2 regions of the Idiomarina sp. HB genome follow, and region 2 is predicted to be linked to the other one. Evidence: riboswitches for the same ligand, from Rfam matches in the RefSeq annotation. Region 2 holds a riboswitch; the other holds the start of a gene.

Region 1 (3,560 bases), on a different contig from region 2:
GGCATCCTCAAGTGGATAGTCATGTGCTAGTGCCGCGGCAATGGCAGAAGACAAGGTACAACCGGTTCCGTGGCTGTGCTTTGTTTCCAGCTTTTGCTGAATGTACTGAATATGCTCATCGGCGCTAAGGTAATAGTCAGAGATTTCATCGGAGTGACCAAACTCAGTACCAGTGATAAGGATCTGAGTTAGTCCCGCATGAAAGAGTTTTTCGGCGGCGCGACACATTGAGTTTTCATCAATAACTTCTACGCCGCTCAACCAACTGAGCTCATCCAAATTCGGTGTCATAATATCAACCAGTGGGAGCAACTCCGTACAGTGTTCCGGGAGCAGCTCTGACAGCCTATCCTGCTGAGTGCTGACAACGACCGGATCCCAAACCACGAAAGGTCGGGGAAGGGTATCAGGCCATTGCTTTAAAAAGTCAGCCACACACTGAAGCTGTTGCACATTACTAAGCAACCCAATTTTTATCGCAGCAGACGGCATGTCCTGTTGCAGGCATTCCAACTGCTGACGAATGGCGTCAGCAGCTAAAGGGAATAGCCCGGTGGTTTCAACAGAGTTTTGGGCGGTAATTGTGGTTATGACACTGCAGCCATGCACGTTCAGACTACGGAACGTGTGCAAGTCCGCCTGAATGCCTGCGCCACCGCCGCTGTCGGAACCTGCGATGGTCCATACGACAGGTACCGACATCATTCTGCTCCTTCGGTCGCCGCATCTTTTACTTTTACATCAATGCGAGTGTCCGGATTGTATTGACGCACCTCGTGAGAAATTTTCATGGAGCAGAACTTAGGACCGCACATGGAGCAAAACTGCGCGGTTTTGTTCGAATCCTGCGGCAGCGTTTCGTCGTGATAGCTGCGGGCAGTTACAGGATCCAACGCCAGGTTAAACTGATCCTCCCAGCGAAACTCAAAGCGGGCTTTTGACATAGCGTCATCCCGCGCCTGAGCACCCGGGTGACCTTTGGCTAAATCGGCGGCATGAGCAGCTATCTTGTAGGCGATCATCCCTTGTTTAACATCTTCTTTATTAGGCAGACCTAAGTGTTCTTTCGGTGTTACGTAGCAGAGCATGGCACAGCCAAAAGCGCCGATCATGGCAGCACCAATACCTGAAGTAATATGGTCGTAACCGGGGGCGATATCGGTGGTTAGCGGCCCTAAGGTATAGAACGGCGCGCCATGACAATGCTTTAACTGCTCATCCATATTTTCCTGAATTTTATGCATGGGCACATGGCCTGGGCCTTCTATCATCACCTGCACATCGTATTCCCAGGCTATTTGAGTCAACTCGCCGAGTACCCGAAGTTCTGCGAACTGAGCTTCATCGTTAGCGTCGGCTATTGATCCGGGGCGCAGGCCGTCACCTAAAGACAGTGATATGTCATATTTCGCACAAATTTTGCAGATATCCCGGAAGTGCTGGTAAAGAAAGCTCTCTTGCTGGTGCGCCATACACCATTTCGCCATAATTGAACCGCCGCGCGAAACAATGCCGGTAACCCGCTTTGCGGTCAGTTTAATGAAGTCGTGCAGTACGCCGGCGTGAATCGTAAAGTAGTCGACTCCTTGCTCAGCCTGTTCCAGCAGTACGTCTTTAAATACTGGCCAGTTCAGATCCTCGGCAATGCCATTGACGCGCTCTAGTGCCTGGTAAATGGGGACAGTACCAATAGGGACTGGACTGTTGCGTAAGATCCATTCCCGAGTTTGGTGAATATTACGGCCGGTCGATAAGTCCATAACGGTATCAGCGCCCCAGCGCGTGGCCCATACCAGCTTCTCAACTTCTTCTTCAATGGACGAACTGACCGAGGAATTACCGATATTGGCGTTCACTTTCACTAAAAAGTTGCGTCCAATGATCATTGGTTCTGATTCGGGATGATGGGTATTAACGGGTATAATTGCGCGCCCACTGGCAACTTCATCGCGAACAAACTCGGGCGTTATGGGGTTTTCCAGATGCTCCCGACCCATATTCTCGCGCAGTGCAATGAACTCCATCTCCGGAGTAACGATGCCACGCCGGGCGTAGGCCAGTTGAGTAATACCGTGATTGTTTTGTTGACTCTCGCGGTGTCGTTGCTGAATCCAGTTCTCACGAACCTTTTTCAAACCCGCTTTAACGTCAATTGTAGCGTCCGGGTCACCGTAGACACTGGAGGTATCATACACATCCACCGGTTCGTTAGGTGGTAACTTAACGCCAGGCGTGGGCTGGTGCAAAGTTTCGCTTAGATGAATGCGGCGAAAGGGCACCTGGATATCGTTAGTGCCGGACAGAAATTCACGGCTGGAATTAGGGTAATAATGCCCGGAAAGTGAGGATAAAAAAGATTCAGCCTGTTGGCGGTTTAAACGGTTATTCGATGGTGCAGTTGACATAGCATTCTCTCATTTTGTTGATGTTAGAGATGCTTGTCAGGAGTGTTGAAAGGAACACCAGCGCAGAAACGACGGTTGTGTCATGCTGGTGCTCTCTTGTTCCCTTCGCAGGTATTAGCCTGATCAGGTTCAACGGATCCCGCAATTGCGGTCTCAGCCGACTACTTACTCAATAAAGTAACCGGCACTCCGACAAGATTCTTTTTTAGTGGAACAAAATCTTAGAGCGAATGCAACCGCCGTTATTATCTAACCAGTTTAGTGACAACTTTTGCAGGCTTATCCATCGGCTGGCTTAAGCCCTCTATACGCTCAGCAATAACCCCTTGCTTATCGAGAATGGTGATCAAATTGCTGTGATCAAAATCACCGTCGGGACGTTGGCGATATCTCACTCCAAGTACTGTAGCAAGTGTTCTGATGTCCTGCTCTGAACCGTTCAGAAACAGCCAGTTGTCGTTGTTAAGCTTATATTGCTTAACGTAGTCGGCTAGTGCCTCGGGTGTATCGCGATTAGTGTCGAAGCTCACCATAACAAGCTTAACGTGCTTTTGGGTATCTTCGTCCAGCTTGCTGTATAAGCGTTTTACGTCATGAACCAACACCGGGCAGGCGGTGGTGCAACTGCCGTAAATCATCGAAATAATTACCGGTGTTCCTTCAAGCTCAGACAGTTTTAACTCATTTTTTTGATGTGTCTTCCAGGACGCATCAATTTGGTATACCGACTGGGAGTGAGACACTTCTGCCGCATTCATTGTTGTGTGATTGCTATGGTCACCGTGCTTATTGTGGTGTGAATGATCTTGCGCCATTAACTGCGCAGAGAACACCAATGAAGCCAGAGCAGTAAGTTGAAAGAATTTATTCATGGTCGTTCTCCAGGTCGTATGCGCAGCGGAATCCCATAGTGCTGGTTGCACTTTGAGGAGCGTAATCACTGCGAGACTGATAACGGAAAAATGTGGCGTAATTGGAGTTGGTGAAACTGGACATAAAGCGCGCTCCGTCGCCACAAGAACCGGAGAGCAAATCGACATCATCGCCGTTACTTAATAATAATTGATAGTCGTTCACCCATTCGTTGACGCGGTCGTGCATATGCATCAGTTGGTCTGCGTTTGGATCAACAGTTTGTTGTTTACTCGTGTGTGG
Region 2 (3,560 bases):
AAACTGATTTCGAATTTCTGCTTCCAGGCCATAGCCCGTGCCTTCCGCTGCATTTTCGATATAACCGACAAAAGACTGATCGCGATTCACCCAACCTTTTAGCTGAACATCGTCGCGCCAGTGGTAAAACGCGCTAACCCGTGAAGTTAAACGGCCATCGGGGCTACTACCTTTAACACCTAACTCAGTACTCCAGAGAATTTCGGGCGCGAAAGTTGCTCGCTCTAATAGATAGTTTTCTAATTCTTCCAGTCCCTGATCTTCAGCTTTACCCAGGGCTTCCCCATTAACACCTCCGGCTTTATAACCTCGAGCTACTGTTGCGTACAGGTAACTCTCATCGGAAGCTTGGTAGCGCAGACTGAAATTCCCGCCAACCATAGTGTCTTCTGGTTCTGCCGTGACGCCCCGACTGTCCAGATAGTCATTGTTATAACGCTCAACCCGCAAACCGGTAATGGTGCTAACACGGTCAGTCCAATGTTGGGTCAACTCGCCGTACAACGCACCGTGCTTGCTGTCATAATCGCTTTCAAAAATGGCCGGCACGCCTAAATCCCAATTAAAGTAATCGCGGGTTAACTGTACCGACTTATCGTAGTAATACAGGCCCAGGACCCATTCACTGTCAATGCCCAAAAGAGCTTCAGGATCATCTGAAAGCCAGCGAACTTCGGCTGTTTTGTCGTCACGTTCACGGAAGTACGCGTCAAAAGAAGAATATTCCCAGCCCGGAGCGATACCTTCGTAAGTCCAGTCTTCATCGTAGGCATAACCCGTGTCGGCATCTAGCTGGTTAACGGACATTTCCAGTCGGCTGTTATCAAAGCCCAGGTAACTCAACTGCAAACGCAGCGCCTGACTTTCTAAACGGTCAAAACCCGGCTCATCAGACAGAGTCTCGCGCGTGTTATCCAGACTGAAAGCGTCGTAACCATTATCGACATCGTTATAATGCAGAACCGTCTGCAGTAACCAGTCTTTGCTAAGCTCAGTATCGAGCAGTAAGCGGGCACTTAACTCATCGCGCTGTTCAGTGTCATCCCTATCCAGGTAAGTATTTTCCATATAGCCGTCTTGCTGGAACTGACTGACTGAGAAACGCGCGTTACCCAATACTCCCAGGCTACCGCCCATGGCTAAACCACCCATGGCTTCAGAATAATTTCCCGCCGATAACTGAAATTCACCGTTGAAATCGCTGCTCGGTGCCGTGCTATCAAGCAACAATAAGCCGGCCATCGCATTCACTCCAAAGCGACCACTTTGCGGACCACGGAAAACTTCGACCTGATTAATATCGAAAAGCGATGCGGCACTGCCTAGTCCGCTGTAATCAATGCCATCAATCAATAAGCCGACAGACGGTGTCACCGGATCAACAAACTGAGAACGCTCGCCAATACCACGAATTTGAATGAAACGAGCCGTGGAGGTACCACCTGAGAAGTTTACGTTGGCAAAGCTATTCAGGGTGTCCTGTAAATGCTGAGAGTGACGCTGCTGCATGGCGTCTTTATCGATAATAGAAACACTGCTGGTGGTTTCATTTAAGGTACGGCGGTGAAAGTCACCACTCACTTCAATAATTTCTATGTCTTGCGTATCTTGAGTGTCTTCTGCAACATCAGCAAATACAGGTGACGTGAATAGCGCAGTAGTTATGCTGGCTGCCAGGTATGAATGGATTATTTTCATGGATCATTTCCTCAAAACAACAGAGTCAGAAACGATCCGGTAAGGCTGTATTAGACGGGTTTTCTACCATCCCTACGCCAGTATTAACCGGATCAGGTTTTAAGGGTTCGCTAATGCATCTCAGCCGTTGCCGGCACCCCTTGGTAAAGCGGCGTCAGTATAACGCAGCTTATTCGTTAAACAAATTTACTTTCAGTACAATTAAATGAAGGACAGGGCATCGCCGTAAAGATTCTCTAACGGCACGCCTTTAGCCACAAAGTCGTCGCGGATAACGCGCACCATCTCAAAACGTCCAGCCATATAGACCTCACAGTCCGGCAAGTTTTTCTGTCTCGCCATAACCGCATGATGTACTAAGCCAATTGAATAAGACCAGTCGTTATCCGCGTCTTCGACCACCGGATGATAATCGAAATGTTCGTACTGGCCTGCTAAACGTTCCAATTCGTCATGCAAATACAGGTCGCTTAGGCTTTTTGCTCCCCAATAAAGGCTTAGTGAGCGCTCTGGTGACAAGCGTAAATGCTGCTGCAAAATAGAGTAAGCATAAGAAAACCCTGTACCACCGGCAATTAAAACCGCAGGCTGGGTACTTTCCTGACGATAAAAGGCACTACCATCCGGTGCATCAATCTCTAGTTCCCCGTCGGCGCGCACTTTATCCAAAACTTCCATTGCGTAGCTGTTATCCGGCGTAGCACCAACATGAAGTAACCACTCACTTTTATCTGAAGGACATGAAGCAATGCTAAAAGGCCGTTTGTCTCTTTCACCCATGACTACCATCAGATATTGGCCTGCTTTAAATTTAACCGGTTGCGGCAGTTGCAAACGCACTTCCCAAACAGCGTCCGCTAACTGGCGCGAAATATCGGCTTTACAGGTCATTTGTTGACTCATTCACGACTCCATAATGTTCAATTCGTCCCAAAGCTGGTCGACACGTTGCTTAACATCATCACTCATGACAATAGGCTCGCCCCATTCGCGGTCGGTTTCGCCTTGCCACTTATTGGTTGCATCCATACCCATTTTTGATCCAAGACCAGACACCGGAGAGGCAAAGTCGAGGTAATCAATTGGCGTGTTTTCAACCAAGGTAGTGTCGCGTGCCGGATCCATTCGGGTCGTCATGGCCCAAATCACATCTTTCCAGTCTCGCGCATTCACATCGTCGTCGCACACAATCACAAACTTGGTGTACATAAACTGACGAAGGAACGACCAGACCCCCATCATCACGCGCTTGGCGTGGCCCGGGTACTGCTTCTTCATAGTGACTACTGCTAAACGGTACGAACAGCCTTCCGGTGGCAAATAAAAATCGACAATTTCAGGAAACTGTTTTTGCAGCAACGGAATAAAAACTTCATTTAAAGCAACGCCCAGCACCGCAGGTTCGTCCGGCGGACGTCCGGTATAAGTGCTGTGATAAATTGGGTCTTTACGATGAGTCACATGAGTCACGGTGAATACCGGGAACTCATCCACTTCGTTGTAATACCCGGTATGGTCGCCATAAGGCCCTTCCGGCGCCATTTCGCCCGGCTCGATGTAACCTTCAAGAATGATTTCTGCATGCGCCGGTACTTGTAGTTCATTACTGATGCATTGCGTCACTTCGGTTTTGCTGTCGCGCAGCAGCCCGGCAAAAGCATATTCAGACAAGCTGTCCGGCACCGGTGTTACTGCACCTAAAATGGTCGCAGGATCAGCACCTAAGGCTACCGACACAGGGAATTTTTCACCCGGATGCTGCTGACACCACTCCTGGAAATCCAACGCGCCGCCGCGATGCGACAACCAGCGCATAATAAGCTTATTCGGCCCCAAAAGTTGCTGGCGATAAATGCCTAAGT

Evidence for each region. Region 2 has a riboswitch for thiamine pyrophosphate ahead of VBY75_RS12235 (TonB-dependent receptor). Riboswitches for the same ligand answer to the same signal wherever they lie in the genome.
Region 1: linked by a shared signal. The riboswitch ahead of thiC (phosphomethylpyrimidine synthase ThiC) and the one ahead of VBY75_RS12235 (TonB-dependent receptor) in region 2 are both predicted to bind thiamine pyrophosphate.

The regions. Positions count from the first base shown of each region.
Region 1 is NZ_JAYLVU010000001.1:355,346-358,905, forward strand. Features, by position in the region: gene thiE (thiamine phosphate synthase) at 1-705, opposite strand, end outside; gene thiC (phosphomethylpyrimidine synthase ThiC) at 702-2,405, opposite strand; TPP riboswitch at 2,489-2,607, opposite strand; gene VBY75_RS01840 (SCO family protein) at 2,651-3,277, opposite strand; gene VBY75_RS01845 (formylglycine-generating enzyme family protein) at 3,270-3,560, opposite strand, start outside.
Region 2 is NZ_JAYLVU010000004.1:246,998-250,557, reverse strand. Features, by position in the region: gene VBY75_RS12235 (TonB-dependent receptor) at 1-1,698, opposite strand, end outside; TPP riboswitch at 1,751-1,849, opposite strand; gene fre (NAD(P)H-flavin reductase) at 1,900-2,601, opposite strand; gene ubiD (4-hydroxy-3-polyprenylbenzoate decarboxylase) at 2,602-3,560, opposite strand, start outside.